DNA from 3 places in the Arthrobacter sp. Z4-13 genome. Region 1 is predicted to be linked to each of the others. Evidence: riboswitches for the same ligand, from Rfam matches in the RefSeq annotation. Region 1 holds a riboswitch; each other region holds the start of a gene.

The links. A riboswitch is a leader RNA that binds a small molecule or an ion and turns the genes downstream of it on or off. The one in region 1 is predicted to bind S-adenosylmethionine.
Region 2: linked by a shared signal. The riboswitch ahead of M1E07_RS03945 (cobalamin-independent methionine synthase II family protein) and the one ahead of M1E07_RS07510 (bifunctional o-acetylhomoserine/o-acetylserine sulfhydrylase) in region 1 are both predicted to bind S-adenosylmethionine.
Region 3: linked by a shared signal. The riboswitch ahead of M1E07_RS13210 (aminotransferase class V-fold PLP-dependent enzyme) and the one ahead of M1E07_RS07510 (bifunctional o-acetylhomoserine/o-acetylserine sulfhydrylase) in region 1 are both predicted to bind S-adenosylmethionine.

What each region holds. Positions count from the first base shown of each region.
Region 1 covers NZ_CP096459.1:1,243,069-1,253,256, forward strand. Annotated here, with positions in the region: gene M1E07_RS07495 (CPBP family intramembrane glutamic endopeptidase) at 1-397, shown strand, start outside; gene M1E07_RS07500 (HNH endonuclease signature motif containing protein) at 509-2,125, opposite strand; gene M1E07_RS07505 (VOC family protein) at 2,402-3,040, opposite strand; SAM riboswitch class IV at 3,206-3,321, shown strand; gene M1E07_RS07510 (bifunctional o-acetylhomoserine/o-acetylserine sulfhydrylase) at 3,365-4,690, shown strand; SAM riboswitch class IV at 4,780-4,895, shown strand; gene metX (homoserine O-acetyltransferase MetX) at 4,908-6,023, shown strand; gene M1E07_RS07520 (MFS transporter) at 6,205-7,587, shown strand; gene M1E07_RS07525 (zinc-dependent alcohol dehydrogenase family protein) at 7,695-8,813, shown strand; gene M1E07_RS07530 (LysR family transcriptional regulator) at 8,907-9,779, opposite strand; gene mmsB (3-hydroxyisobutyrate dehydrogenase) at 9,945-10,188, shown strand, end outside.
Region 2 covers NZ_CP096459.1:434,190-444,377, reverse strand. Annotated here, with positions in the region: gene M1E07_RS03980 (O-acetylhomoserine aminocarboxypropyltransferase/cysteine synthase family protein) at 1-1,078, shown strand, start outside; gene M1E07_RS03975 (CoA-binding protein) at 1,075-1,569, shown strand; gene M1E07_RS03970 (hypothetical protein) at 1,583-2,464, opposite strand; gene M1E07_RS03965 (RNA polymerase sigma factor) at 2,461-3,012, opposite strand; gene M1E07_RS03960 (YegP family protein) at 3,301-3,657, opposite strand; gene M1E07_RS03955 (adenylosuccinate synthase) at 3,922-5,211, opposite strand; gene M1E07_RS03950 (M14 family zinc carboxypeptidase) at 5,474-6,535, opposite strand; SAM riboswitch class I at 6,759-6,863, shown strand; gene M1E07_RS03945 (cobalamin-independent methionine synthase II family protein) at 6,876-8,081, shown strand; gene M1E07_RS03940 (uracil-DNA glycosylase family protein) at 8,296-8,937, shown strand; gene M1E07_RS03935 (DUF3151 domain-containing protein) at 9,055-9,477, opposite strand; gene fbaA (class II fructose-bisphosphate aldolase) at 9,480-10,188, opposite strand, start outside.
Region 3 covers NZ_CP096459.1:2,475,213-2,485,400, reverse strand. Annotated here, with positions in the region: gene M1E07_RS13220 (metal-dependent transcriptional regulator) at 1-409, opposite strand, end outside; gene M1E07_RS13215 (class I SAM-dependent methyltransferase) at 441-1,199, opposite strand; gene M1E07_RS13210 (aminotransferase class V-fold PLP-dependent enzyme) at 1,326-2,765, opposite strand; SAM riboswitch class IV at 2,801-2,914, opposite strand; gene hisN (histidinol-phosphatase) at 3,074-3,886, opposite strand; gene rsgA (ribosome small subunit-dependent GTPase A) at 3,935-5,050, opposite strand; gene aroA (3-phosphoshikimate 1-carboxyvinyltransferase) at 5,034-6,425, opposite strand; gene M1E07_RS13190 (DoxX family protein) at 6,433-6,981, opposite strand; gene M1E07_RS13185 (sigma-70 family RNA polymerase sigma factor) at 7,262-8,032, shown strand; gene rsrA (mycothiol system anti-sigma-R factor) at 8,029-8,289, shown strand; gene M1E07_RS13175 (50S ribosomal protein bL37) at 8,405-8,479, opposite strand; gene M1E07_RS13170 (PadR family transcriptional regulator) at 8,605-9,222, opposite strand; gene M1E07_RS13165 (DUF4097 family beta strand repeat-containing protein) at 9,222-10,049, opposite strand; gene M1E07_RS13160 (GDSL-type esterase/lipase family protein) at 10,133-10,188, opposite strand, start outside.

The DNA.
Region 1 (10,188 bases):
TGGCCTCTATGCTGCCGGCAGGGCTCTCGGGATCACCACCGCCATCATTCCCAGTGCCCTCGACGCCTACTGGTGGACGGTGCCGGTGCTGATCCTGTCCGCGGTGCGCCATGCCGTGGTGGAGGAAGTCATCGTGGTGGGATACCTGTTGAACCGCTTTGGGAAGTTCGGCTGGAGCGTTCCGCTGTCCATCGTGGTGAGCTCGCTGCTGCGCGGCACATACCATCTGTACCAAGGTTTCGGTCCCTTCATTGGCAACGTGGTGATGGGCGTTGTCTTCGCGTGGCTGTATACCCGTACGCGCCGGGTTATGCCCCTGGTGATCGCCCACGCCTTGCTGGACATCGTTGCGTTCGTAGGATTCAGCCTCTTTGGCAAGGCAGTCGGGCTGGGCTAGGAAACGGCAACATACCGCCAGACAGGGTAGGCGCCGGGCACGGTAGTGCGCCGGCAGCGGAACCGGTGGGTGATCCTGTTGCGTCCCGGAGCTGTTGCCTATCCGTCAGTCCTAGTGCACTGAGAGGGACCCGCTTAGCCAGAGGTGCCAGTCCGGAAATGGGTCCTTGGGCAGTTCGTCTTCAGAAGGGCCAGGGTCTTCGGGCAAGTCGAAATCCGGTAAGTCATCGTCTTCCGGCACCTCAACGTCTTCGGGCACGTCAAAGAACTTGGGCATTTCAAAGTACTCGGGCGTGTTGAAGTATTCGGGAATGTACAGGTCCGAAGGCTGTGGGCCCGTCTCTGCGGATGCATTCCATACCTTTGCAATCCAACTCGGCGAGTGGGGTGGTTCCCAGTCCTGGTGTTCGCTTTTGTAGTGCCGGCCGGTGGGTGAGATCCATCCGGGTGGTTCGTTCATGGTGGCCGGTGTTGGTTTCCAGCCGCTGGTGTGCCGCAGTTTGTGGTGTTTGCGGCAGGGTTGGCCGAGGTTTGATATTCCGGTGGTGCCGCCGTGGTGCCAGGCGAGGATGTGGTCGGCTTCGTTGTCGAGGGAGGTGTTGTTGCAGCCGGGGAAGGGGCATTTGCCGTCCCGCATCCGCAGCCAGTTCCGCATGGCCTTGCTGACCCGGTAGCTGGAGCGGCCGATCTCCAGCGGTGCCCCGTCGCGAGGATCGACCAGCACCCGGTGGAACGAATCGGCGCCGTCGGCAACGAGTTTGCGCGCCACGGAGGCCGGGATCGGGCCGTGCCCGTCCAGTACCGCGGGTTCGTCGGTCAGGCCCATCAGGGAGAACACCGGCACGGTGACCAACACCTGCGCCCGGATCGACGAAGATGGGCCGGGATCCGTTCCTGCACCCTCGCCGCTGCTGGCAGGGTTATCGCTGCCGAGAAGCCCTGAAGAGAAACTATCGGCTACCAGTTGGGTCAGGGTGCGGGGCTCGTCCGGGCCCTGCATGCCCCTGGCAAGAGCGGTGAGCCGGTTCCGGATCGCCGACGCCCGGTCCGCTGGCAGGTGGGCGGCGACCCACGCCATCCCGTCACTGTCCGGCCAGTACTCCACCCGACGGTCCGCGACACTTTTCGCGTGGCGTTTCTCCAGGCTCTCCGGGTGATGGCGTTCCCGCCAGCCCCGGGCTTTGGCTTTGAACCGGTAGGCCGGCATTTCCCCGACCGGGCAGCCGCGGGCGGGGTTCGGCGCCGCCGGGTCCAGGAAGTGCGCCTCCAGCGCCGCCGCACCAGCGGGATCAAGACACGCGGTCTGCTCGATCATGGTCCGGGCGTGCGCCCACGAGATCGTCCCTGACTGCAGGGCCGCGAGCGTCCGGGGCAGGGAACTGGTCAGGGCGTGAGCCTCGGCGAGCAGGGTACCGGCGGCCCGGTCACCGATCGCCAGGGCACACCCGACCTCGGCCACCAGGCTCCGGTCCTGCGCGGCGGCCTCCTGCGGCGACCCGGGCGGAGGATTCAGCGCCTTCATAGATTCAGCCAGGACCGCCACGGCCTGTGCCTTCACCGCCGCCAGCTTCGCTTCTGACCGTGCCACGCCGGCCAGGACATCCAAAGCCGCATCAGCAACCCGCTGCAACGGATCCTCACCCAGTCCGCCAGCCAGCGCAACCCTGAACGCAGCGACAGCAGCATCAACTCCCACCTCCGCCTGCACCACCGCCGGGTTCGTCTTCATACCTCCATCATCGTGAAGGGGTCTGACATTCCGGTAAGTCTCCCATCAGCGAGCGGGGCGTGAATGCCTATGGATCTACTACCGGGTTTCGATGGGCTCAACCGCAGGGATTCCAGGTGCTGTCCTACCGGGTTCCGGCACGAAATGGATTCGGCCGCCATCAGCGGGTGACGCCGTTGTCACCTGCTGATGGCGGCCGAAGTTTTGGAGCACAGCTGCAGCGCCTGCCCAAGAGGCAAAGCCCTGGGCAGAGCCACCCGATCTACATGGGGAGAATCAGATCGTGACAGCTCCGTTGGAGGTCTCGAACGTCACCGAAAGGATCCCGGGGGTCCCGTGCGGTGCCACCCACTCCACGGCTACGTCTTCGAGCGGCTTCTCCACCGGCTCACCCAGCCATTCGGTGACGCGTGCAGCGGACCCGGCAATGGTCAGGCAGCTCATCTTGACGTTGCTGTCGTAGGCGTGGGACGGGTGCAGGGATGGGTCGCCCTCCCACTTGAGCATGTACGGAACCTGCGGGTCGGCAATCAGACCCAAGATGCCAATCTGCTTCCAGACCAGTTCCCGGCCATCAGGAAACTTGCGGTTCCCGTTGACCGAGGAGCGTCCGAGCCGCTCTTCGAAGGGGACCAGGTCGTCAACCTCGACGCACCAGCCCATCCAGCCGCCGCCGGCTGCAGACCGTGCACGCACTGCCTGCCCGAAGGGAGCCTTGTCAGAGGCGGGGTGGTCCAGCACCTCCACCACTTCGAGGTACTTGTGTCCCGCAAGCGGGATGATCATATTCCGGGTTCCGAACCGCGGGTGTACCCCGCCCTTCACTGCCTCAACGCCGAGGGCAGAGGAGATACGTTCGGTGGTGGCAGCCAGGCCATCGTGTTCACAGGCGTAAGAGACGTGATCCATGCGCATGGCAACATCTTGGCACTTTGTGATCGGGCTCTCAGCTAAGGCAAGCCTTACTAGGATTTCCGTGTCGAATCGGCATAAAAACCAGGGTCCGTGCAGGGCCGTCATGAGGACTATCTTCGTCATAATCCTGTCCAGCACCGCGTGCACGTTCCTACACTGAGCTCAGGTCATGAGTGCCAGCGCCAAGCCCCGGCTCGCTGGCCGGCAACCCTCCATCCGCGGTGGGGTGCCCCGGGTGAGGACCTGGCTGTCCGGCAACGGCCGGATGGCAAGCGCGGCCCGCAGTGCTCCCAGCATGCCGGGCCCATGTCAAAGGAGCCTTAGTTGTCCAACGGATGGTCTTTCGAAACCCGCCAGATCCACGCAGGTCAAGAGCCGGACGGCGCCACGGGCGCCCGTGCACTTCCCATTTACCAAACCACATCCTTTGTGTTCCCCAGCGCTGAAAGCGCCGCCAACCGCTTTGCCCTGGCCGAGCTGGCGCCCATCTACACCAGGATCGGCAACCCTACCCAGGAGGCGGTGGAGCAGCGGATCGCCAGCCTGGAGGGCGGTCTGGGAGCCCTGCTGCTCAGCTCCGGCCAGGCCGCTGAGACCTTCGCCGTCCTGAACATTGCCGAGGCAGGGGACCACATCGTGGCCAGCCCCAGCCTCTACGGCGGCACCTACAACCTCTTCGCCCACACGCTGAAGAAGTTCGGGATTTCCGTCACGTTTGTGGCGGACCCGGACAACCTGGAGCAGTGGCGCGCCGCAGTGCAGCCCAACACCAAGCTCTTCTTTGGCGAGGTGGTCTCCAATCCGCGGCAGGACGTCCTGGACATCGAAGGCGTGTCCCAGGTGGCGCACGACGCCGGCGTTCCCCTGATCGTTGACAACACCCTGTCCACCCCGTACCTGATCCGGCCGCTGGAATGGGGAGCGGACATTGTGGTGCATTCGGCCACCAAGTATCTGGGCGGCCATGGCTCCGCGATCGCCGGCGTGATCGTCGATTCGGGAAAGTTCGACTTTGGCAAGGATCCCGCAAAGTTCCCCGGCTTCAACACCCCGGACCCTACCTACAACGGCCTGGTGTACGCCCGCGACCTCGGTGCCGATGGAGCCCTGGGTGCCAACCTTTCCTACATCCTCAAGGCCCGGGTGCAGCTGCTGCGCGACCTTGGCTCGGCAGTATCGCCCTTCAACGCCTTCCTCATCGCCCAAGGACTGGAGACGCTGAGCCTGCGGGTGGAGCGGCACGTCGCCAACGCCCTGGAAGTGGCGCAGTGGCTGGAAGCGCGTGACGACGTCGAGTCCGTCGCCTATGCGGGGCTGCCCTCCAGCCCCTGGTACGAGCGGGGCCGCAAGTACGGGCCCAAGGGTACCGGCGCCATCGTGTCGTTCAACCTCGCCGGCGGCGCGGAGGCCGGCAAGCGTTTCGTGGACGCCCTGGAGCTGCACTCCCACGTCGCGAACATCGGCGACGTCCGTTCCCTGGTGATCCATCCGGCGTCGACCACCCACAGCCAGCTCTCGCCGGAGCAGCAGGAAGTTGCCGGCGTGACACCCGGACTGGTGCGGCTGTCGGTGGGCATCGAGCACATCGATGACATCCTCGCGGACCTTGAAGCGGGTTTCAGGGCGGCCAAGGGCGCCAGCGGCGCCTGATCCACGGGCACAAGCCGGTGGCAAGCCGGGATGTCACAACCGTTCACACTCTTGGCGGCAGGCAGGGGCTGTTTCGTACACTCGATGCAGGTCATGAGTGCCAGTGACAGCCCCGGCTTGCTGGCCGGCAACCCTCCTTCCGCGGTGGGGTGCCCCGGGTGAAGACCTGGCCTGCCGGTCAAACGACGGCGGGCAAGCGCGTAGAAGAGGTCTTGCCATGACGGTTACCGTCGCCCGTACAACCGTCCCCGAACACGGGATCGTCCGCTATGCCTCCATCGGAGGACTACATTTGGAGGCCGGCGGGTACCTGCCGGGCGTCACCTTGGCCTACGAAACCTGGGGCACGCTCAACGAGGACGGCAGCAACGCCGTCCTGATCGAGCACGCGCTCACGGGCAGCACGCACGTGACCCGGGGCGACACGGAGGAGCCCGGCTGGTGGGAACAACTCGCGGGGCCCGGCGCGCCGGTGGATACCACTCGTTTCTTCGTGGTCTCCATCAACATTGTGGGCGGCTGCTACGGGTCAACCGGGCCGTCGTCGACCGCTCCGGACGGAAAGCCTTGGGGCTCGCGTTTTCCGTTGGTAACCCTGCGGGACAGCACCATGGCCGAGGCCCGGCTGGCCGATCAGCTCGGGATCGGAAGCTGGTTCGCCGTGCTGGGCGGATCCATGGGCGGGGCCCGCGCGCTCGAATGGGCGGTCACGTTTCCGGAACGGGTGCAGCGCTGCGCCGTAATTTCCGTGGGAGCCGCGAGTACCGCAGAGCAAATTGCCTTCGCGCAGGCACAGACGCTCGCCATCCGGCAGGACGCCAACTTCAACGGCGGTGACTACTACGGCGGTCCATCGCCGGAGGAGGGTCTGGCCCTTGCCCGGCGTATCGCCCACATCACGTACCGCTCCCCGATGGAACTGGACGGACGCTTTGGCCGCGCGCCGCAGGCCCCCGAATCTCCGCTCCAGGGCGAACAGCTCGGAGCCCGCGGTCGCTACCAGGTGGAAAGCTACCTGGACCACCAAGGCACCAAGCTGGTCCACCGGTTCGATGCCAACAGCTATATCGCCATCACCGAGGCGCTCATGAGCCACGACATCTGCCGGGGACGCGGCTCCCTCGTTCAGACACTATCCAGTTCCAGTGCGCGCTTTTTTGTTGCCGCTGTTAACTCAGACCGGCTCTACTTTCCGTCTCAGTCGCGGGAGCTGGCCCTGGCTCTCCCCGGGGAGGTAGACGTCCACCTCATCGAAGCACCGATCGGGCACGATGGCTTCCTTACCGAGATCGGCCAGCTGGGAAACCAGCTGCGGGAGCACCTCTCGGAGTAAACACCACACCCACGTGCCACGCATTGTGCATAAACGCAGATGCGCTCTGCATGATTCGGCGTTGAGCTGCGCGTCCGGGCAGACCATACTCGTTGGGACCCGGCGGTTCGTGACCAAAAACACACGCACCCGCCATAGCCTGTCCCAGTGGTGTCGAAGACGACGCCGAAGGAGTTCACTAATGAGTACGGAACGCTCCGCCGCACAGCGGCCAGAGGAAACCGATGTCAAGGCCTCAGGCCTAAGGAAAGTCGTCACGGCCTCCATGGCCGGCACCGTCGTTGAGTGGTATGAGTTTTTCCTCTACGCCTCCGCCGCCACCCTGGTGTTCGGCAAGATGTTCTTCCCCAACTCAGGGACCGAACTGGATGGCATCATCGCCGCCTTCGTCACATACGCCGTAGGCTTCGTGGCCCGCCCGATCGGCGGCATAGTCTTTGGCCACTTCGGTGACAAGTTCGGCCGCAAGCAGTTGCTGCAGCTGAGCATCGTCCTGGTGGGCGTCTCCACCTTCCTCATGGGATGCCTGCCCACCTTCGCCCAGATCGGCTACTGGGCTCCGGCCCTCCTGGTATTCCTGCGCTTCGTCCAGGGCTTCGCCGTCGGCGGTGAATGGGGCGGCGCCGTGCTGCTCGTTGCCGAGCACAGCCCGAACAAGTCCCGCGGATTCTGGTCCAGCTGGCCCCAGTCCGCCGTTCCGATGGGTAACCTTTTGGCCACCGGCGTGCTGTTTACCCTGTCGTCCACGCTCTCCCAGGAAGCATTCCTCGGCTGGGGCTGGCGCGTCGCCTTCTGGCTGTCCGCCGTGATCGTGATCGTTGGCTACTACATCCGCACCAAGGTCCAGGACGCCCCGATCTTCATTGAGGCCCGCAAGGAAGTCACCGTCGAAAAGAAGGGCTACGGCGTCGCCGAAGTCTTCCGCCGCTACCCCCGCGGCGTCTTCACCGCCATGGGCCTGCGCTTTGCCGAGAACATCCTCTACTACCTCGTTGTGACGTTCTCGATCACTTACCTGAAGGTCGTTGTCCAGACCGACACCTCCCGCATCCTCCTGCTTCTGCTCGTGGCACACTTCATCCACTTCTGCGCTGTCCCGCTCGTCGGCAAGATGTCGGACGCGTTCGGCCGCCGGCCGGTCTATATGGCGGGCGCCATCCTCGGCGGAACATGGGGCTTCTTCGCCTTCCCCATGATGGATACCGCCAACGACATCATCATCCTGGCCGCCATCACCATCGGCCTGCTGTTCCACGCGCTGATGTACGCCGGACAGCCGTCCATCATGGCCGAGATGTTCCCCACCCGCATGCGCTACTCCGGCGTTTCCCTGGGCTACCAGGTGACCTCCATCGTCGCCGGTTCGCTGGCACCGATCATCGCCACTGCACTCCTGAGCAACTTCAAGTCCTCCACGCCGGTGGCGCTGTACTTGCTCGGAGCCTGCATCGTTACCGCAATCTCCGTGTTTTTCCTCAAGGAGACCCGCGGAATCTCCCTCCACGACGTGGACGCAGCCGACGCCAAGGGCACCGCCGAGCTGCTCGCGGCCGGCAAGAAATAGGCGCCCGCAGCAAAGTAACCACACAGCACACCGGCTGCCCGGAGACCCGCGACCACGCAGGCCCGGGCAGTCGGGCGTCAGCACCTTCGACGAAGTCAGGATGTCCCATGAAAGCAGCCGTCCTTTACTCCATGGTCCCGCCCGGAACCAGCTACACCGAAGCACATCCCCTTCGGGTCGAGCAGCTTGACCGGCCGGAACCCCGCGCCGGGGAGGTGGGCATCGCCATCACCTACTCAAGCCTGTGCCACTCGGACCTGTCCGTGGTGGACGGCTCCCGCGTCAGGCCCCTTCCCATGGCGCTGGGACATGAGGCCGTAGGACGGGTCGCCGCGGTGGGTGAAGGCGTCAAGGATGTTTCCCCCGGGGACCATGTGGTCCTCGTCTTCGTCCCCAGTTGTGGTGCCTGCCGCGCGTGCCAGGCGGGCCGCCCCGCGCTCTGCCACCGTGCGGCCGAAGTCAACGGGTCAGGGGACCTTCTGCACGGCGAGGCCCTGCTGAGGACGGCTGCGGGGGAGCGGATCAACCACCATCTGGGGGTCTCGGCGTTCGCCGATTACGCCGTGGTGGCCCGGGAATCAGTGGTGATTATCGACGACGACGTCCCGGACACCGTCGCGGCAATGTTCGGTTGTGCCGTGCTTACCGGGATGGGAGCAGTGTTCAACACGGCCGCTGTCCAGCCCGGCCAGTCCGTGGCTGTTTTCGGACTAGGTGCCGTGGGACTCTCGGCCGTTATGGCCGCGGCACTCGCCGGCGCCTCATCCGTGATCGCCATCGATCCCAATGCGGGCAAGCATGTGCTCGCCCAAAAGTGCGGGGCAACTGCCGTGGGGACCCCGGAAGAGGCGTCGCGTCTGGTTGCCGAGGCTGCCGGTGACGGCGTGGACATCGCCATCGAAGCTGTGGGGTCAGCGCGGGTCATTGCCGCATGCCTCGAGCATGTGACCCGCGGCGGTGCCGTTGTCTCGGTAGGGCTGCCGCACCCAACCGCAGAATTGACAGTGCCCGCGCTTCAGTTCGCCGGGGCGGGCAAGCGGCTGCTGGGCTCGTACATGGGCGACGCCGTTCCAGTCCGGGACATTCCGTTGTACCTCGGGTATTGGCGGGAAGGGAGGCTTCCCGTTGAGCTGCTGCACACCGACACCCGGCCGCTGGAGGAAATCAACGAAGGCCTCGACGCGCTCGCCGCCGGGCACGTGGTGAGGCGGCTCTTCCAGGCCTGAATGACCCGCAGGTTTGAAGCGGACCCGCAGGTTTGAAGGCACTGCAGGTTTGAAACGAAATTGCAGGCCTAAATTCGATCCGGTGCCCGGGCCCTATGCTGCCAGCAGATCCTGCCGTTCCGCCACTTCTTCCTGCAGCGCGGCGATCACGGCCTGCACCCGGGAGGAGCGCAGCGATTCCGGGCGTGCCACCGCCCAGATGGGCACCTGCCGCTGGAAGGCGTCGGGGAGCACCGGAACGAACTCCGGATCCCGCGCCACCATAAAGTTGGGAAGCAGCCCGATGCCTGCGCCGCGGCGCACCGCCTCGACCTGGGCAAAGATGCTGGTGGCCTGGAAGCTGGACTTCGGCATCGGCAGCTGCGAGGACCGGTGGCCCAGTTCGGCAACCTGGAGTGCGGACTCGACGTAAGAGACGAAGCCGTGCTGCCTCACGCCGTCGGGCGCTTCCGGCAGGCCCCGCCGGGCTGCGTAATCGCGGCTGGCATAGAGCCGGAGGAAGTAGTTGGTCAGGAAGATGGCCTGCGCGTTGCTCACGTCCGTGCGGCCCACCACCACCTCAAGGTCCACGCCGGAGCGGTTCTGGCTGACCTTGCGCGTGGCGCTGAGCATCTCCACATTGAGCATGGTATGCCGCTGCTGGAGGCGGACCAGCGCAGGCGTTACGAATTCTGCGCCGAAACCGTCTGAGGTGCTGATGCGCACCATGCCGGACAACGCGTCCCGGTCCTGGCCCGTGACCGCGGCCAAGGACCCGAGCGTTTCCTCGATCCTTTCCGCGGCGTCGACGGCCGAAGCCCCCAGCTCGGTCAATTCCCAGCCGTGCGGGCTGCGCTCCAGGGTGCGGCCGCCCAGTTGCTTGTCGAGGGCGAGGATCCGGCGCGAGATGGTGGTGTGCGTGGTGCCCAGCGTTTCGGCCACGGCGTTGAAACGACCCAGCCGGGCCACGGTCAACAAAATCAGCAAGTCGTCAGGACTCGGAAGCCGCGCCACCTGAGTGCCTTTCATCTGTGTGCATCAGTGCACATACGGTCTGTGTTTTTTCCCCTTGATTGCACTGTAGCAGGGTGTGATGGTTGACACAGACCTTCCGGCCGCCCTCGGCCGGAGACACAGCAAAGGAGCTCGGCCATGGCAGTAGTCGGTTGGATCGGTTTGGGGAACATGGGCGGTTCCATGTCCGGAAACCTCGCAAAGGCGGGCCACGACGTCCGGGGATTCGACCTTAACCCCGCCGCTCTCGCCGCAGCCGAGGCCGGCGGGGTAAAGCCGGTGGGAAGCATCGCCGAGGCCGTGGCGGGCGCCGACGTCGTGTTCACCATGCTTCCAAAGGGCGAGCATGCGCGAGCCGTCTACCTGGGCGGGGACGGGGTGC
Region 2 (10,188 bases), 810 kb from region 1:
CACCTTTGCCGCGCTGACCCAGGCCGGAGACCACATCGTGGCGGCGTCCCAGCTTTACGGCGGCACCGTCACCCAGCTGGACGTGACCCTTCGCCGGTTCGGCGTGGACACCACGTTCGTTCCCGGGACGGACCCTGCCGACTACGCCGCGGCCGTCCGGGAGAACACCAAGGCCATCTTCGTGGAGGTGGTGGCCAACCCGTCGTCGGAGGTCCAGGACCTGGCGGCTTTGGCCAAGGTGGCGCGCGACGCCGGCATCCCCCTGGTGGTGGACGCCACCTTGAGCACGCCGTACCTCGTGCGGCCGATCGAACACGGGGCGGACATCGTCATCCACTCCGCCACCAAGTTCCTGGGCGGACACGGCACCACCCTTGGCGGGGTGATTGTTGAGAGCGGACGGTTCGACTGGGGCAACGGCAAGTTCCCCACCATGACCGAGCCTGTGGCGTCCTACGGCAACGTTTCGTGGTGGGGCAACTTCGGCGAGTACGGCTTCCTGACCAAGCTCCGCTGCGAGCAGCTTCGTGACATCGGACCCGCCCTGAGCCCGCAGTCCGCCTTCCAGCTGCTGCAGGGCGTGGAGACCCTGCCGCAGCGCCTCGATGAGCATCTCCGGAATGCCCAGGCCGTGGCCGAATGGCTGGATGCGGACCCCCGGGTTGCCTACGTGAACTACTCCGGCCTGCCATCCCACCCGCACTTCGAGCGGGCGCAGAAGTACCTGCCCCTTGGTCCTGGTTCCGTCTTTTCCTTCGGTGTGAAAGGCGGCCGTGCTGCCGGCCAGAAGTTCATCGAGTCCCTGCAGCTGGCCTCGCACCTGGCCAACGTGGGCGATTCCCGTACCTTGGTGATCCATCCCGGTTCCACCACCCACCAGCAGCTCAGCCCTGCCCAGCTGGAATCCGCCGGCGTGCCGGAGGACCTGGTCCGGATTTCCGTGGGCCTCGAGGACATCGAGGACATCCTGTGGGACCTCGACCAGGCGCTTACTGAAGCGCAGAAAACCACGACGGTTGACGCCGAAGTCCTGGACGAAGAAGCGGCAGACGCCTGCACGATTGGAGCACGCGCATGAGTATCGAAACCCGTACTTGGGATGGCCCCTCCGCACCGGAGCGCCTGAACCTGCTGCGCGCAGCCAAGTCCATTGCCATCGTGGGCGCCTCGGACAAGCCGTCCCGGGCCAGCTACTTTGTCGCGACCTACCTGCAGTCGTCCACGCGGTACAGGGTGTACTTCGTCAATCCCGTGGTGAAGGAGATACTGGGCCAACCCACCTATGCATCCCTGGCCGACCTGCCCGAAACCCCTGACATTGTGGACGTCTTCCGCAAGCACGACGACCTGCCGGGCGTCCTGGCCGAGGCCATCGCGGCCGGCGCCAAAACCTTGTGGCTGCAGCTGGGATCGTGGCACGAGGAAGTGGCTGCCGAGGCCGAAGCGGCTGGTCTTAACGTGGTGATGGACCGCTGCGTCAAGATCGAGCACGCCCGGTTCCATGGCGGACTCCATCTGGCGGGCTTTGACACCGGCGTAATTTCGTCCAAGCGGCAAGTCCTGGCCTGAGTCCAGGAGGGACCTATCGGCTGAACTTTGTCAGCCAGGTGGAGCGGGGGTCGGCCTGAGGGCCGGCCCCCGCGGCTTTTCCGCCCTGGTCCCGCAGGGCGGGCACGGTGCTCACCAGCACATCCCGGATTCCGGCGCCTCGAGTGCCGGTCCCTTCGTCGCCACTCTGCGTTTTTTCGTGCTCCGGCCCTGCCTTCTCCGGGTTGGCCTCCTTCAGGGTTTTGACGGGATCGCCAGGGCTGTTGGCGGCCTTTTGCCCGGTTTCCCGCGGCTGCACCGTTACGCCGGGACCGGCGACCTTCGCGGCGGCAGCTCCGCCGTCGGCCGTTGTTCGTTCCGGTCCTGCCGAATTACCCGCAGCGGGATGCCCCTGCACGGTACGGGTGTCGGGCAAGGTACGGGACTTGGGTGCACCTGCCGGGACGGGATGGGGGCCGGTATCCAATACGGGTTCGGTGGTGGCATGCGATACGGTTTCCGGGGCGAGGGGTTGGCCAGCGATTTCGCTGGCTGGTGGCGCAGCGCTGGCTGGAGGAACAGGCAGGATGCTCCAGGACGGCGCCCAGTCTGCTAGCAGTTGCTGCACCGAGTGGCTGCCCTGCTCCCCGTGACCGGCAGAGCTGGCCGCCACGCCGGATACCCCGAGTCCCATGCCCGCACTGATGGCAAGGCCCACCACTGTAATGCGGTGACGGCGGTACGAACGCTTGCGCGCGAACTCGTCTGTTGGTCCTGCCATCATGGCGGCCAGCGCCCCTGAGGGTTCCGGAGCAGGCAGCGAGGCAAAGGCCCCCAGCGCAAGGAGGACGGCGCGAAGCTCGGCGTCCTGCCCGTATCCGGCGTCGAGGAGCATTTCCTCCGCTGCGTCGGGTAGGTGGTTGACTGGTTGCGTCATGGCTTCAGGTACTCCTTTACCGCCGAAAGTTCCCGGAGCTTGGTCAACGCACGCCGCTGCAGCTGCTTTACAGCGCCGGCGGTCTTGCCCATGACTTCAGCTGTCTGATCGACGGTGTGTCCCGCCACGAGGCGAAGGACCAGAACCTCGCGCTGGTCCTGTGGCAACCCGTCCAGCAGGTTCAGGACCTCGCGTGGTGAAATGCGTTGGAGGGCTTCCGCCTCGGCAGAGGAGTCTTCCCGTTGGTCCAACTCGGGCTCAAAAGGCAGCTTGACGGGCGTACGGCCTTGGCGTCGATGGTCGTCAACCATCCGCGCGTGGGCGACGGAGAAGATAAACGTACGGAGTCCTGCGGCACCTCCGTGGATAGTGTCGAGCCGTGGCAGGACGGAGAGGAACACTTCCTGCATGACCGCCTCCGGATCCTCGACTCCCCGGGCGGTGAGATAGCCCAGGACCTGTGATGCATAAGTCCGGTAAACAACGCTAAAGACGGACGCCCCGGCGGCTTGATCCTGCAGGGTCCCGCCTGTCAGTGCATCGGTCACGGACGTAGCGCTTTCAGTCAGAGAGGTTGCTGTTTTAGGGAAGGCTGGTGTCCATGCCCGGAACGCCTTTTCCCTGCATCACTTTACCGCTCAGTAACCGGTGCCCGTGCCCGCCACGCGTGCGCTGCCGCTGGCCAGGTCAGCTGCTCTGGCACCGGAAAGAGAAAGTGCCGGCCTGGAACGTGATGGGGGACAAGTTCCAGACCGGCGCTACATAGGGGTAATCGCTGCAGGCTTATCAAGGGTTACGCCTTGCAGGAAAAAACTTGAAAAACTTTGGGGCGACCTTCAGCGGGCAATTGCCGAGGTCCAGCGGAGCTTGCTTCCCTGCCGGTGGGGTCCTTTTGCCAGAACGAACGTGTGCCCGGCCGGAATGCGCGGGTTTTCACAGTCAGCCGGGGAGGCCGCCGCCGACGGAGACGGAGTCGGAGACGCAGCAGGCGCCTGTGGCGCAGCAGCGCCGGCTGGGCAAAGATCGGTAACCAGTCCCGTGCCTGCGCATTCGCGTACCGCGGAAATCCCGGCGGCCAGGGCGGACTTACTTTCGAAGGGACCGGAGACGGCCATTACGGCGCCGTCCGGGGCAAGGAGGCGGAACCTGAAAAACGAATCCGGGTCAACGAATGCTTCGAACTTTCCGGCCATAACAAATCCTTCCGTTCTGCGGGTCCTGTCCGGGGGCGCCGTTGCCACCGGCCGGTAGGCGCATCACTGCTGCCCTTTCCCGCGGGTCTGGTCGAACGATTGGTGATCGGGTCACCGGTATATCAAAGAGTCTCCCGGTTTTGCTTGCAGCCCCGCAAGACCCAAGGCGTTAACCCTGTGTAAATTGCTGTTACGCCCAGGACAAACGCAAGCAGCGGGCCACCTTCGCAAGGTGGCCCGCCGCCGTCGTAATTCCCTGAAGCGTCAGTCGTTGATGAGATCGTTCACCACGATGGTCTGGTCCCGGTCCGGGCCAACACCAATAGCGGAGAAGCGCGTGCCGGAAAGCTTTTCCAGGGCCAGCACGTAGTTGCGCGCGTTCTCCGGCAGGTCCGCGAGGGTGCGCGCACCGGTAATGTCCTCGGTCCAGCCCTCGAAGTACTCAAAAATCGGCACCGCGTGGTGGAACTCGGTCTGCGTCATGGGCATCTCGTCGTGGCGCACGCCATCCACGTCGTAGGCGACGCACACGGGAATCTGCTCGATGCCGGTGAGCACGTCCAGCTTGGTGACGAAGTAGTCCGTGAAGCCGTTGACGCGCGAGGCGTGACGGGCCAGGACGGCGTCGTACCAGCCGCAGCGGCGCGGCCGGCCGGTGTTGACGCCGAATTCACCGCCGGTCTTCTGCAGGTACACGCCCATCTCGTCGAACAGCTCCGTGGGGAACGGACCGGCACCAACACGTGTGGTGTAAGCCTTGATAATGCCGATGGAGCGGGAGATGCGGGTGGGTCCGATACCTGATCCAACCGAGGCGCCGCCGGCGGTGGGGTTGGAGGAGGTGACGAACGGGTAGGTCCCGTGGTCCACGTCCAGGAACGTTGCCTGGCCGCCTTCCATCAGGACGACCTTGCCTTCGTCGAGGGCCGTGTTCAGCACCAGTGTGCTGTCGATGACCAGGGGGCGGAGCCGTTCGGCGAAGGACAGGAAGTACTCCACGATCTCGTCCACCACCACGCCACGCCGGTTGTAGATCTTGACCAGGAGTTCGTTCTTCTGCCGCAGCGAACCTTCCACCTTCTGGCGGAGGATTGACTCGTCGAAAACGTCCTGGACGCGGATGCCCAGACGGGCCACTTTATCCATGTACGCAGGGCCGATGCCGCGCCCCGTGGTTCCGATGGCGCGGCTGCCGAGGAAGCGCTCCGTCACCTTGTCCAGCACCTGGTGGTAGGGAGCGACAAGGTGTGCGTTCGCGGAGACGCGAAGCTTGGAGGTGTCGGCACCGCGTGCCTGAAGGCCTTCGATTTCCTGGAAGAGTGCCTCGAGGTTGACCACGCAGCCGTTGCCGATAATGGGTACCGCGTTGGGGCTGAGGATACCTGCCGGCAGCAGCTTGAGTTCGTATTTTTCACCGCCCACGACGACGGTGTGCCCGGCGTTGTTGCCGCCGTTGGGTTTGACGACGTAGTCAACACGGCCGCCCAGCAGGTCGGTCGCCTTGCCTTTTCCTTCGTCGCCCCATTGGGCTCCTACGATCACAATTGCTGGCATGGGATCCTCCCCCATTCGTTCGGGCTGCCCGGTCCCGCCACAAGTGGCAGGGCTGGCGCAGCGCCGTTCATGAGAATGCCCCGAATGGACCGGCCTTCGCTGGTCTGCGCGGCAGCACAGCGACGCAAGAGTTCCGGGGCTCTTACCACCCAAGTTTAGCCGATCAGTGACTTTGTCCACTCGTTGGGTCGCCGCGGTCCTTCTTGCAAAGTAAAGGACCCCTGCAGGAGTGAAGGACCGCGGCGGACTGTCAGCGGTGATGCTATTCGTCGTCGGCTTCCTCGCCCGGGCGGGAGGTCTGGGTGGCCAGGCTGTCCCAGAAGGAGGTGTCGGCGTCGGCAATTGATCCGTCCGCGATGGCCGCGGCGGTGGCGGTCAGCGTGGTGACCGTCTGCTTGATCAGGTAGCCATTGCTCCGGAGCCCCAGGGCGTAGCCGTCCAGGTAGTGGTCGGACATGCCGCGCATCTCAAACAGCAACGTTGAGATGCCGTACTCCACGGCGATGCCGTTGCGGCTGATGGTTTCGGCGCTGCCGCCCACGTACTTGCCGAGGTGGCCCCAGCCGGTGGAGTCGACGTTTTCGAAAACGACGGCGCCCAGCTGCTTGGACTTCTCCACAACAGCCGGATCTGCGTTCGGGGTGGTGGGGTACAGGATGGACCCGGACACGAGTTCGCCATCGCGCTGGCTGCGGGTGCCCTGGTGGTGCAGGTCGATCATGTAGTCGATCTTGTACTTGCGCATCACGTTGTAGTGGAGCGCCTGGGTTTCGGGCTGGATCTTTGCTACATGGTCGCGGTTAAGGTCCACCTCTTCGGCGTTGTACCGCGTCATGTTGCGGTCGCCCTTGGCCAGGTAGTCGTCCAGCGGGAAGTTCACGTCCCCCATGGCACCGTCTGCGTTGAGCATCGGCACAATGAGGATGTTCACGCCATCGAGGACATCCCCGGACTTTCCGGTGCCCAGGTGCTTGACGAATTCCAGCGCGCCTTCAGTGGTGAGCTGTTCGTTGCCGTGCTGCTGCGTCAGGTAGAGGATGGTGGGCTTGGCTGGATCCGAGATGTACTTGACCAGGTGGATGTCCCGGCCTTTCACGGTCTGCCCAATGACCTCCAGCTCCATGGCGGACTGGCGGGCATCCTGGTCTTTGAGGAAAGAGACCATCTGGTCATAGGAAACCAGCTTCGATGTGGTGATCTGTCCGTTGCCGTCATAGTTGGGGCCTTCGCCCACAGCGATGGCCGGGGCCGGCGCTGCTACAACTGACAGAGCCAGGGCTCCCGTAACTGCCAGGGTCCTGAAGGTTGCCAGGGTTTTTCTCACGGTGCGGTACCTCTTTCGAGTGCATTAGGTGTGGCCAGCCCGCCATGTCCCCCATCACGGGCTGTGACAGAAGCCAACCAATCTGAACGAGAGCTGTCAATGGATATAACAGGAATGCGCATACAGTTATTACGTTCCGGAAGCATGGGTCCGGCGCCCTACCCGTTCCGACACAAACTGAAGCGAATTTGCTCCCGGGAGCCATCTGGATTTGAGTGAGAGAGAACCATCCGGAGCGGCCGAGAGACCTGGATCGTTGACGCCGCAGCAACCCCCAAGTGCAGGTACGTCCTGCCTGCGAAGGTGCTACTGCCAGGACCGATGGAAAGGAAATTCCAGCATGACCTTGAACACAGACCACATCCGCGTCACCCACGCAGGTTCGTTGCCCCGCACCCCTGAACTGATCGCCGCCAACGCCGCGCGCGAGGAGAACCCGGCCGACGTCGAGGGCTACAACGAACTCCTCACCGCTTCCGTGGTGGACCTGGTGGAGCGCCAGCAAAACCTGGGCGTTGATATCCCGAACGACGGCGAGTACGGGCACGCCATGAGCGCCTCCGTGGACTACGGCGCCTGGTGGTCCTACTCCTTCGCGCGCATGGGCGGGCTGGAGCTGGACAACGACGCCAAGTGGGCCGTCGAACCGAAGGAATCCACCCCGGGCAACGTCCAGCTGACGGGCTTCATCCACCGCCGCGACCGCACCATCTTTTCCGAGGCCTACAACGATCCCACCAGCGGCATCTTCACGGGCGGTCCCAGGCCGTTCCCCAAGGTCACGGGACCGCTCGTCTACACCGGCCAGGAGGCGGTTGCCTCCGACATCGCCAACCTGAAGGCCGGCCTGGCTGCCACTGGACTCAAGGAAGGCTTTGTTGCGGCGCTCTCCCCCGGCAGCGCCTCACGCATCACCAACGAGTACTACGCAACGGAGGAGGAGTACATCTACGCCTGTGCCGATGCACTCCGCGAAGAGTACAAAGCCATCATCGACGCCGGCCTGATCCTGCAGATCGACGATCCCTCCATCGCGGAGAACTGGGACCAGATCAGCCCCGAGCCGAGCGTGGCGGACTACCTAAAATTCACGCAGATCCGCGTGGAGGCCCTCAACTACGCCCTCCGGGGCCTTCCTGAGGAGCAGGTCCGCTTCCACCTCTGCTGGGGCTCCTGGCATGGTCCGCACACCACAGACCTTCCCCTTGCGGACCTGGTGGAAACCATGCTCCAAATCAACGCCGGCGGTTACTCCTTCGAAGCCGCCAATGTCCGCCACGAACACGAGTGGCGGGTCTGGGAGGACACGAAGCTGCCCGAGGGCAAGGTCATCATCCCGGGCATCGTTTCCCACGCCACCAACGTGGTGGAGCATCCGGACCTGGTAGCCGACCGGATTGTCCGGTTCGCAGATGTAGTGGGCCGCGAGAATGTCATCGCCTCCACTGACTGCGGCCTCGGCGGCAGGGTCCACCCGCAGATCGCGTTCGCCAAGCTGGAATCACTGGGCGAAGGCGCACGCCGGGCCACCAAGCGGCTCTGGTAGCCAGAAATCACTTAACGCCGAACCCGCCGGTTCCGTGTCCCGCTTAAATCGGGTGCGCGGGACCGGCGTTTCGTTTTGCGGGGCTTGCTAAACTGGTGAAGGCCGACCAGGAATCGGTCCACCCCATTTCAACCATCGCGGATGTGTGCGGCCATTGTGCGCCCATTTTCCGAGGTGGCAGCGAGACCAATCCCCGCAGGAGATCCAGCACTACATGACAGCCCTGGCACCCGAATCCTTCCATGAGCAGCTTCTGAGCCGCCGCTACGAACCCAATGTTGCAGCCGTGAACGAACTGTGCGATTCCCTGCAGGAGGCCAAGCCCGGCACGGTGGTGCCCTACGTGGACCCCATGCACGACGTCGACGAGTGCCGCATCATCAGCCTGTACTCAAACATCGGCGAGGCCGACCCGTCCGGTTTCATCACCGCCGGGGACCACGACGCCGCCACCCGGATGCTCGGCATCCAATGGAAACTGGGGCTGCGTCCGGAGTTCGTGATGCCGTGGAACGTCCACCCCTGGCACATCGCCGGAGAGCCGAACGGGAAGTTCACCCCGGACCAAATCTCCGCCGGCCTCAAGCCGCTGCTGAAGTTCCTGGCACTGGTTCCGCGCGCCTCGGTCATCGTGGCACACGGCACCGAAGCCAACCGCCTGGCCAACCTGCTGCTCAAGACCGAAGTGCCGCTGCTCTGGCGCCGCGGCCTGAAGACTTACAAGGTGCGCTCCCTCAGCGGCCGCGCGTTCGCCGGTTCGCCTGCCCGCCAGGAGGAGTACCTCGAGGCCATGCGCGTGGCCTACGCCGATGCGATGGCGCGCACGGGGCTGCAGAAATCCCCATCTGCCCCCTAACCTCGCAAGCTCGGCCAGGGAACCCCTGCGGACGTGGGCCCATGCCACGAGGCTCACTGCTTACGACGACGGCCGGTCACCTTGTTGAAAAGGTAACCGGCCGTCGTCGTCCGCTTGCTACTTCGCTTCGATGGCTGCTTTCGCCGCCGGGTCGGAATCGTTCAGGAACTTCTCAATCCGTTCCGGCTCCTCCGCCTCGCCGATCGCGGCAGATGCGCGGCCGAGGGAGTACAGCGCCCGCAGGAAGCCGCGGTTGGGCTCATGCTCCCACGGGATAGGCCCCACGCCGCGCCAACCGTTGCGGCGCAGCGAGTCCAGCCCCCGGTGGTAGCCCACCCGCGAGTAGGCGTAGGAGTCGATGGTCCGCCCCTCGGCCCAGGCCTCTTCCGCCAGCACAGCCCACAGCAGCGAGGAAGTGGGGTGCTTGGCTACGAGATCCAGTGCTTCGTGGCCGGCTTCAAGCTGCTGGTAGACCTCGGTCTCGGCAGGCAGGAGCGTGGGCTCGGGTCCCATCAGGTTCCTACGGAACTCGTCGGACATTCCTAGAAGGTCTTTCCGGCGGAACCGAGCTGCTTGGTGGCCTCGACAACGCGGGCGGCCAGTCCGGCTTCGGCCGAAGCGCCCCAAACGCGGGGATCGTAGGTCTTCTTGTTGCCTACCTCGCCGTCCACCTTCAGGACCCCGTTGTAGTTCTTGAACATGTGGTCCGCCACCGGACGCGTGTAGGCGTACTGGGTGTCGGTGTCGATGTTCATCTTGATGGTGCCGTAGGAGACGGCGTCCGCGATTTCCTGGTCGGAGGAGCCGGAGCCGCCGTGGAACACGAGGTCAAACGGGTTGTCCTTGCCGATCTTCGCGCCCACCTGGGCCTGGATGTCCTTGAGGATCTCCGGGCGCAGCTTCACGCCGCCGGGCTTGTAGACGCCGTGGACGTTGCCGAAGGTCAGGGCGGTGATGTAGCGGCCGTTTTCGCCGGATCCCAGCGCTTCGATGGTGGCCAGCGCGTCCTCGACCGTGGTGTAAAGCTTCTCGTTGATCTCGTTCTCGACGCCGTCTTCCTCGCCGCCGACCGTGCCGATTTCAACTTCGAGGATCATCTTCGCGGCAGCGGTGCGCTCCAGCAGTTCGCGGGCGATGCGCAGGTTCTCGTCCAGGGTCTCTGCCGAACCGTCCCACATGTGGGAGTTGAACAGAGGGTTGCGCCCGGCCTTGACCTCAGCCTCGGAAGCTGCGAGCAGGGGCAGCACGAAA
Region 3 (10,188 bases), 1.2 Mb from region 1:
TGGGAATGGGGTCGCCGTGCGGATCACGCTGCGGGTCTCCGAGTTTGGCCGCAACACGCTCAATAAACGTGTCCGAGACGGCGTGCTCCAGCAGTTCGGCTTCGTCGTGGACCTCGTCCCAGCTGTAACCCAGCTGCTGGACAAGGTAGGTCTCAATCAGGCGGTGGCGCCGCACCATGGAAAGGGCCAGCCGGACCCCGGCGTCCGTGAGCGTGATGGCGCTGTAGGGCTTATGGTCAACGAGGCCCTGGTCCTTCAGCTTGCGGACCATCTCGGAGACCGATGAATTGGCGACGCCGAGGCGCTGGGCCAGCTGGGAGGACGTGATGGGCTTGTCCTGCCATTCCGTGAACGAGTAGATGACCTTGACGTAATCCTCAATGGAGGAGGAGGGCGCGCTGGTCTTCACAGCTCCAAGCCTACCCGTTGCCCGTTCGCGGTCATGCTTTGAAGGCCCGCCACGTGAGTGTCAGGTAGGGCAGTTCGAGCTCTTCGTCCACACTGTGGCCCAGGTGGTCGTGGAGGTACCAGTCGAGGTTGGCCAGCACCTTGGCACGCGTGGTTTCGCCGGCCCGCAGGTAATAGCTCCGCGACTTGGTGAGCTCCACCAAATCGGTGGTGGTGACTTGGTCCTGCCAGTGGGTGACGTGGCCCTCGAGCCCCTTGAACTCCGGCCCCACGAGCGGCCGGGAGTCCGGCTTGTATACGTCCCCGGCATGCATGATTCGGGAGAGCCGGTGGACCCAGGGCACGGATGTGTCCAGCTGGTTCCAGATCAGGCCCAGCGTCCCGTTCGGACGCAGGACGCGTGCCAGTTCCGTGCTTGCCGCCAAGGCGTCGCACCAGTGCCAGGCCTGGGCAACGCTGACGACGTCGAAGGCCGCCGTGGGCAGGCCGGTCGCCTCGGCGGTGGCGTGGATTGCCGTGGTGCCCGGGTAGTGCGCCTGTAACTGTGCCAGCATGTCAGCGGAGGGATCAAGGGCGGTGACGGACAGGCCCAGGCCCAGCAGCAGTTCGGTGAACTTGCCGGTGCCGGCCCCGGCGTCGAGGGCATCACGGGCTCCCGGGGGAACAAGCCATTGAGCTGATTCCTTCGGATAGCCAGGACGGACCCGCTGGTAGTGCCGCCCGCCGCCCTGGAAGCTCTGTCCGAGCTCCCGGCGCCGTCCGTGATCAAGTTTGGGGCCACCCCGTACCACGTGTGGCCTCCTTCGTCTGATGCCCTTGGGTATCCTTCGAATTTACCGCACCTGCCGCTTAGGCAAGATCAGCAGACAAGATCGGCACCAAAGCCAGCGCGCGGAACACGAGGAGTCGGCAGGGGCTCAGTCGTCGATGCAGGGGGCAGCCCCGGCGGTACCCGGAGTGTTGGGTGCCCAGTGCGGGTAGGTCCGCGTGTCGTTGGCGGGGACCCAGCGCCCTGCATCCACCACGTAGTCCCACCCCAGCCCGTTGTGGCGCAGGGACTCGATACCGGCAAGGAGCCGTTCTGCATCCTCGAGGCGCGAACCGACCCCGAAGCTCGCCCGAAGGGAACCGGAAGGAAGCCCCAGCCGCTTCAGCAGCGGATGCGCGCAGAAGCGCCCGTCGCGCAGGCCAACACCGTGCTCAGCAGACAGATAGGCGGCCACCAGCCCGGCGTCGTAGCCTTCAACGGAGAAGTTGACCACGCCGATCGTGTCCGTGTCCGGGTTGGTGTCCTTGAAGATCTGGTGGACGGTCACGCCGTCGATCCTCTGCAGGCCCTCCACGAGGAAGGAACGGATGGCGGACTCGTGGGCGTGCCACTGGTCCTGGTCCAGCCCGGCGATCACCTGCGTGGCGCGTGCCAGGGTGGCTGCACCAAGGACATTGGGGGAGCCGCCCTCGTGGCGGGCCGGGCCGGTGGCCCAGCTGACGCCGTCGAGCCTTGCTTCCTTGACGGCACCACCGCCTGCGAGGTGGGGTGTTCCGGCGTCGAGCCAGTCAGTGCGGCCCACCAGCACGCCGGCGCCAAACGGTGCGTACAGCTTGTGGCCGGAGAATGCGAGGTAGTCGACGCCGTCCGCGGCGATATTGATGGGGCGGTGAGGTGCCAGCTGTGCTGCGTCCACCACAATCCGTGCGCCGTGTTCATGGGCGAGAGCGGCCAGGGCGCGGATGGGAAGGATCTCACCAGTGACGTTGGAGGCGCCGGTGACGGCCAGCAGGCTCACGCCGCCCTGCTCCAATTCGGCGCGGATGGACTCTATGGTCCCGGCGATGGTGTCGGCGGCGACGATGCTGCGGTGGGGGACGCCCTGCCACGGCAGCAGGTTCGCGTGGTGCTCGATGTCCAGGTACAGCACGTCGCCGTCGGGCCGTCCGTCTGTGGTGGGCAGGCAGCCGGCCAGCAGGTTAAGGGAATCGGTAGTGTTCCGGGTGAAGATCACCGAATCATCCGGACGGCCGCCCACGAACTCCCTCACGATGTGGCGGGAATTTTCGTAGACGGACGTGCTGATCTGGGAAGCGTAGCCGGCCCCCCGGTGGACGCTCGCGTAAAACGGCAGGATCTCGTTGAGGTAGGCCGAGACCACCGAGAGGGCGGGAGCGGAAGCGCCATAGTCGAGGTTGGCGTACCGTACGTGGCCGCCGGAAATCAGGGGCGCCTGGATTTCAGCGCCGGTGACAGCCGAAAGCGGGCGTCCGGCGGCGGCCCGGCGGGCATCAAAGGGGGCGGCGGCGTCAGGCTGGACCGTTTCAGGCTGGGCGGCGGCATTGGGGGAGACGGTGGCAGTAGTCACAGAGACCTCACTTCGAAAGGACCCCCTGTACCGGGAATCCGCGCTTGCCGCATCCGTTCCGGACCGGCCTGGTCGTCACCCGGGGCACCCCACCGCGGTTGGAGGGTTGCCGGCCAGCAAACCGGGGTTTCGCGCTGGCACTCGTGACCTGATTAAGAGCGTAGGACATGGGGCAGGAAGGTTTGAAGCCGGCCCGAATGTTAAGCGCTTTGTTACGCGTCCGCTGAAAAGTGATGCTTTGGCCGAAGAAAACGACGGCGGGCGCCTCCTTTTGGAAGCGCCCGCCGCTGATTGTTCGATAACGGTGCTTAGAGAAGATCGTCCAGGTCCGGGTTCAACCGGCGGAGTACCTCGGAGTGCAGGATGGAATTTGTGGCCAGCGCGTTGCCGCCGAATGGCCCGTCCTCCCCTTCCAGGGAGGTAAAGCGGCCGCCGGCTTCGACCACGATCGGCACGAGCGCCGCCATGTCGTAGAGGTTGAGTTCGGGTTCGCAGGCGATGTCCACCGTGCCTTCCGCCACCATGCAGTAGGACCAGAAATCTCCGTACGCCCGGGTCCGCCACACATCCTCGGTGAGGCCCAGGAAGTTGTCCAGGTTCCCGCGTTCCTTCCATCCGCCCAGGCTGGAGTAGGACAGCGAAGCGTCGGACAAGTTGGCGACATTGGAGACGCGAAGCCGGGTGGCAGCAGCCAGCGACCGGCCCATGTAGGCGCCCATGCCCTTGGCCGCCCACCAGCGCTTGCCCAGGGCAGGTGCGCTCACCACTCCAACCACGGGCTCGCCTTCATCCACCAGGGCGATCAGGGTGGCCCAGACGGGGACGCCGCGGACGAAGTTCTTGGTGCCGTCGATGGGGTCGATGATCCAGCGGCGGGACCCGTGGCCGGTACTGCCAAACTCTTCCCCGAGCACGGCGTCACGCGGACGGGAACGAGACAACTGGCCTCGGATGGCTTCTTCTGCGGCCTTGTCCGCGTCCGTGACCGGCGTCAGGTCAGGCTTGGTCTCCACCTGGAGGTCCTGGGCCTTGAACCGGCTCATGGTCTGGTCATCCACGGAGTCCGCCAGGACGTGGGCCAGGCGCAGGTCATCGTTGTAGCTTGAAGCGGGTTGGATCATGGTTCCAAACTACCGTCTGCGCGCTGATCTGCTGGGAGATCGGCACCGTCAGTTGACGCTGCCGAGTTCCTTCGTCTCCTGCGCCTCCAGGCGGGGGTCGGTGCCCAACAGGCGCCGCAGCGAAGCCAGCCGTGCTTCTCCGGTGGCGCCGGCATGGCCGCCCCGCACCCAGGCGTCCAGTCCGCAGTTCACTGCGGTGGCGGTGTGCTTGCAGCCGCGTTCGCAGTCCTCGATGCCGGGAGAGAGATCGGGGAAGGAGCGCAGGATCCGGTCCGGGTCCACGTGGGCCAGGCCGAAGGAGCGGATGCCCGGGGTGTCGATAATCCAGCTGCCCACAGGAGCATCCGTGAGCCTCAACGCCAGCGCTGACGACGACGTGTGGCGCCCGCGCCCTGTCACCGCATTGACCCCGCCGGTGGCCCGTTCCGCCCCGGTGAGCGCATTCACCATGGTTGACTTGCCTACGCCTGAATGCCCCAGCATGACGGTCACTTTTTCATCCAGGTAACTCCGAAGCTCTGTCACGGCCTTGCTGTCGAGCCGGGCGGACAGGCCGTCGTCCGAGCGGGCGTCGATGCCCGAAGCACTGGAGTCGGCTGTCCGGCTGATGATCACCGGGAAGTCGAGGTGCGTGTAGTTGGACAGCAGGTCCGCCGGATCCTTGACGTCCGCCTTGGTGACCAACAGGATCGGGTCGATTCCGGCGTCGTAGGCTGCCACCAGGGCGCGGTCGATGAAACCGGTGCGTGGCTCGGGGTTGGCCGCGGCCACAACAATCACCAGCTGGTCCGCGTTAGCCACCACGGCCCGTTCCACGGGATCCGTGTCATCGGCGCTGCGCCGCAGCAGGGTCCGGCGGTCCTGGATCTTGACCAGCCGGGCGAGGGTGTCCGGTTCGCCTGAGACGTCGCCCACGAGGGAGACGAAATCGCCTGCCACCACCGGGTTGCGGCGCAGTTCGCGTGCCCTCGCGGCGATGACCACGCGTTCGTTGCCGGAGTCCTCACCCACCACTGCCGTGTACCTGCCGCGGTCAACGGTGATGATCCGACCAGTCACGGCGTCGTCGTGGCTGGGCCGGTCCTTCGTGCGTGGGCGGGACCCTTTTTTGCTGGGCCGGATCCGGACATCCGATTCGTCCCAGGAATCAGTGCTGCGCGCCACCGGTGGAACCTTCCGCGCCGGTGTTTGCAGGGCCAGCCTGGGCCAGCATGTCTGCCCACAGCCGGGGGAAGTCCGGCATGGTTTTCGCAGTAGTGGCGATGTCCTCCACCTGGACCCCGTCCACTGCCAGGCCAAGGATGGCCCCCGCCGTCGCCATACGGTGGTCGGCGTAGCTGTGGACGACGCCGGCATGCAGCTTGGCCGGCCGGATCACCAGGCCGTCGCTGGTCTCCTCGGCATCACCGCCAAGCCGGTTGATCTCGGTGACCAGGGCAGCGAGCCTGTCGGTTTCGTGACCGCGCAGGTGCGCGATGCCGCTGAGCCGGGAGGGTCCGCTGGCCAGGGCACAAAGCGCGGCGACGGTGGGGGCCAACTCGCTTGTGTCCGCGAAATCGGCGCCCTTGATTTCCGGTCCGCCGGTTACGGTGAGGACGCCGTCGCGGAGGGTGACCTCCGCGCCCATGTCGGCAAGGATGGTCCGCCAGAGATCGCCCACCTGCTGGGTCTGATCCGGCCAGCCGGGAATCCGGACTGTTCCGCCGGAGGCCAGAGCCGCGGCGAGGAAGGGCCCGGCGTTGGACAGGTCCTGCTCAATCCGCTGGTCGAAGGCGCTGATGGGTCCAGGGGCAACCACCCAGTGGTTGGGGACCGAATCGTCAACAACAACCCCGGCATCGCGCAGGACAGCGACCGTCATGTTGATGTGGTCCAGGCTGGGTACCGGCTTCCCGACGTGCTCAAGGTGCAGGCCTTCGGTGAACCGTGCTCCCACCAGGAGCAGCGCCGAAACAAATTGTGAGGAGGCGCTGGCGTCGATGACCAGATGCCCGCCGCGCACCTCTCCAGTGCCCTCCACCACAAACGGCAACGACGACGGCGCGCTGCCGTCTTCGGCGGTAACCGCCACTCCCAGCGCCTTGAGGGCTTCAATGATGGTCGCCATGGGCCGTTTACGGGCGTGGGGGTCGCCGTCGAATATGCTGGCGCCGTTGCGCAGCGCCGCCAGCGGCGGAACGAACCGCATTACGGTTCCGGCAAGGCCGCAGTCAATACTGGTGGAGGACGCCGCCGCGTCCGCCGCGAGCGGGACCACCTCCAGGTCCGGACCGAACGCGCCATCCCCGGGCACCTCGGTGATGGTGGCGCCGAGCCGGCGGAGCGCATCAATCATCAACGCGGAGTCCCTGGAATGCAGCGGCGCACGCAGGCGCGACGGACCGTCGGCCAGCGCTGCGAGCACCAGGTACCGATTGGTTAGCGACTTGGAACCGGGCACCGTAACAGTTGCGTTGACGGGTCGGGACGCGAAAGGCGCGGGCCAGTGGGGGAGGGACGTTCCGGCATTGTCCTGGGTGGCGGCGGCTGCAGCGGTCATGTCCTGCTTATGCCCCCGTGGCCTGTTCGACGGCGCGGCGTACGGCCTTGTCAGCCTTGTCAAGCTTCTTGTTGGTGGTCTTCCTGGCGTCCGCGGCAAGGTGAACTGCACCCTTCCGGGCATCTGCAGCCAGGTGCTCGGCGCGCCAAACCAGTCCCGGCTTGCCGTCCGTGTCAACAGAAGCGAGCAGCGCTCCGCCACTGAGTGAAAGGTTCTTCAGCAGCTGGTTGCGGCGGTTCCCGCGCCCTTCCTTGCTGCTGATGTCCGCACTGCGCCATTCAACGAAGGTGTTGAGAAGGGAAATGACGGCCAGCACGGTGGCCGACAGCCGGGAAAACTTCCCGAGCCCAAAGAGGACGCCCGCGCCCACCTGCGTGCCGCCAATAACCCGTGCCAGCGTCTTCTCGTCAGTACGGAACGGCAGCGCCGATGTGGCCTTGCTCAGCAACGGTGACAGCTGTTGTGCCGTGTCATCGGCGTTCTTGAGCTTATCCATTCCGGCAAGAACAAAACTGGAAGCCAGCATGGGCCGTGCGAGTGTGCGGACAAAGGACATGGATTTCCTCCTGGATGGACGAACCGCGTCGGGTGCGGCGAAGTCCGTTCTAGTCTTGCACTTTTGGGGAATATTTGCCCAAGGGCCGGGGTTATGGATGCTGGGTCCGCGAGAGCCGGGTCCAAAGACAAAGCACCGGACAACAGAGCGGAGTTGGCCCTTGAGGCGGGTGTTGGACGGAATTGACGCAGCAGGCCCGGTGGCAATGGACTCCTTGGAGGCCGAACCCCCCGAATATGGCTCGCCGCGGGCGCGGAGCCTGACAGTAGACTTGAAGGCAATGAGCACCTTGGATCCGGCCGTTTCGGCCATGTATGAGGCTTCCCAACGCGAAGCCAAAAGCAGCGCTGACGCACGGCCCGAGTCTGCAGAGGCAACGGTGGAATCACAGCAGCCTGACGCGGAAACCATCGAAGAGGTGGTCGAAGTTTCCACGGAATCCGCAGAGGCACGGCGCGCCCGGTTCGAGCGGGACGCAATGCAGTATGTCGATCAGCTTTATTCTGCCGCCATGCGCATGGCCCGGAACCCTGCCGACGCCGAGGACCTCGTCCAGGAGGCCTACACCAAGGCTTTTTCCGCGTTTCACCAGTACAGGCCGGGAACAAACCTTAAGGCTTGGCTTTACCGCATTCTGACGAACACCTATATCAATCTGTACCGTAAACGGCAGCGCGAGCCGCTTCAGTCCAACTCGGACACCATCGAGGACTGGCAATTGGCGCGGGCCGAGTCACACACCTCCAGCGGCCTGCGCTCCGCAGAGGCAGAGGCGCTGGATCACCTGCCCGATTCGGACGTCAAGCGCGCGCTCCAGGACATTCCCGAAGAATTCCGCCTTGCGGTGTACTTCGCGGACGTCGAAGGCTTCGCGTACAAGGAAATTTCAGACATCATGAACACGCCCATAGGCACTGTGATGTCCCGGCTCCACCGCGGCCGGAGAATGTTGCGGGACATGCTCGCGGAGTACGCCGCCGAGCGGGGATTTAAAACGGCCGCACCTCCACAGGACGCGGCGGGAAGCACACAACAGGAGAACAGGAAATGAGCGACTGCCAGGGATTGGGCGACTGCGACGACACCCGGATGCAACGCATCTATGAGTATCTGGACGGCGCCTTAACCCGTGAAGACATCACGGAAATCAAGACCCACCTTGATGAATGCCCGGAATGCACGGAGCAGTACGACCTTGAGTGCGTGATCCGCAACATGGTCAAGCGCTCCTGCACCGAAGCTGCCCCCGATAATCTGAAGAACGCCATCCTGGACCGGATCCACTCGATCCGGCCGGTGGACGCATAGGTCAGCTGTCCAGCAGCCAGGCCAGGGCCGGGATTCCCAAACCTGAACACAAAGGACCCCGGAGGCCGAGTGGCTTCCGGGGTCCTTTGCTTGAACCGTAGTACCTGGCATTTGCCTAGGTGTTGGGGCGCTTCCCGTGGTTCGCGCCGCCACGCTTACGGTCACGACGCTTGCGTGCACGCTTGCTCATAGCTGGCCTCCTTACTGTTGGTACTCAAAAAGAGCTGCCCTCAAGTCTCCCACATGATCTGGCGCCCCGCGAACCGGCAACGGCCGCATGACCTGCAGTTCAATGCGCGCCTCTGGGTAAAGAAGCTATTTTTCGCCGAGGGAGTTGCGGACGGCGATACGGGCCTGTTCCAGCACCGTCCGAAGGGTTTCCAGGGCCACTGGACCCAGCGGCTGCTTGCCCGCCTGCAGGCGCAGTTCGGTTCGAAGGTCGTCGCGGAAAGCCTGGAGCATCAGCTCGGCTTCTTTCAGTGAACGCTTGCCCTCAGGCGCCGGCCTGCCGCTGGCGGCGGTGAAATCGACGGAACCTGCGGCTGCCCGTGCCGCCTCCGCCGTCGCCGCAAGGTCAGCCCGCAACCCGCGCATGTTGCTGCGGATGTCCTCGCGGAGGTTGTCTGCCAGCCGCCGGACAGAGGCGGAAATCTCTTTTTCCACTGCGGCCAGTTCTTCACGGCGCAGGTTGAGTTCCGCCAGCCCGGCAGGCGTGATGCGGTAGTTGGTGCGGCGCCCGGCCGATTCCGTGGCCACCAGCCCTTCCTCCTCGAGCTTCCCCAGCCGCGGGTAGATGGTGCCGGCGCTGGGGGAGTAGGTGCCGCCGAACCGTTCTTTAAGCGCCTTAATGAGTTCGTAGCCATGCTTTGGGCCGGACTCCAGCAGGGACAGCAGGTAGAGCCGCAGGGCGCCGTGGGCGAAGACGGCGGGCATCAGGGCCGTTCTTCCGCGTTCCCGGACGCCCCGCTGTGGATGATGGACGTTGTGCCTGACACGGAATTGGTCCTGACCAGCATGAGCTTGGCGTCAGGGCCGGCAATGGTTTCCACCTTGCCGCCGGGCACGTGGTACTGCTGGTGGTCAATCACCACTGTCCCGGTGGCAGATTTGGCAACGACGTCCACGCCGACGTCGTGCGGTATCCGGATGGTGAGGTCTCCGGAAACAGAATTAGCTCCGAAGTCCTGGGTGTAACCCAGCAGGTCGAAACTCATGCCGCCGCTGACGGTGTTGGCCCGGATATGGCTGAAGTTGCCGGACGCCGTCACCTCGCCGGAAACAGTCTTGGCAGTGAGGACCCCGCTGTGATCACGGGCGCTTACCTCGCCACTGACGGTGTTGACGTGCAGTTCGCCGTCCGTGCCGTCGGACATCACGGAACCGGAAACGGTGTTCAGGCGCGTGCGGCCGGCCATTCCCGAAACGAGGCCGTCACCGCTGACAGTTCCCGCCTCGACATCAACCGTGGCGGGAACCGCAATGCTGACAACTGCGTAATTCTCGCTGTTGTGGTTGACCGTTCCCATGAGGTTCTTGAACCAGCCCTGCGGCCCGTGCAGCTGATGACGGACCTCGAGCCTGCCGTCCTCCAGGGAAACGGCCACGGGGTCGCCCTGGACTTCGGAAATCTCTATCCGGGTAACCGGCTCGTGATGCGCCACCACATCGAAGCGGCCGCGCACCATGCCCAGCTTCAGGGACGTGACCGAGTCGACGTCGATGGTTTGCGCGCTCGTGACATCCCAGTTCTGCTCAGCCATTGGTCCTCCAAGACGATATATCGCGTGATGTACCCAACGTATCGCCGGCATGCGGAGTGGTCAAGATATATCGCGAAGTGCGCCTACTCCGGGACGGCCATCCCCAGCCACTGGAACCAGCCGCGGTGCAGGACCAGCC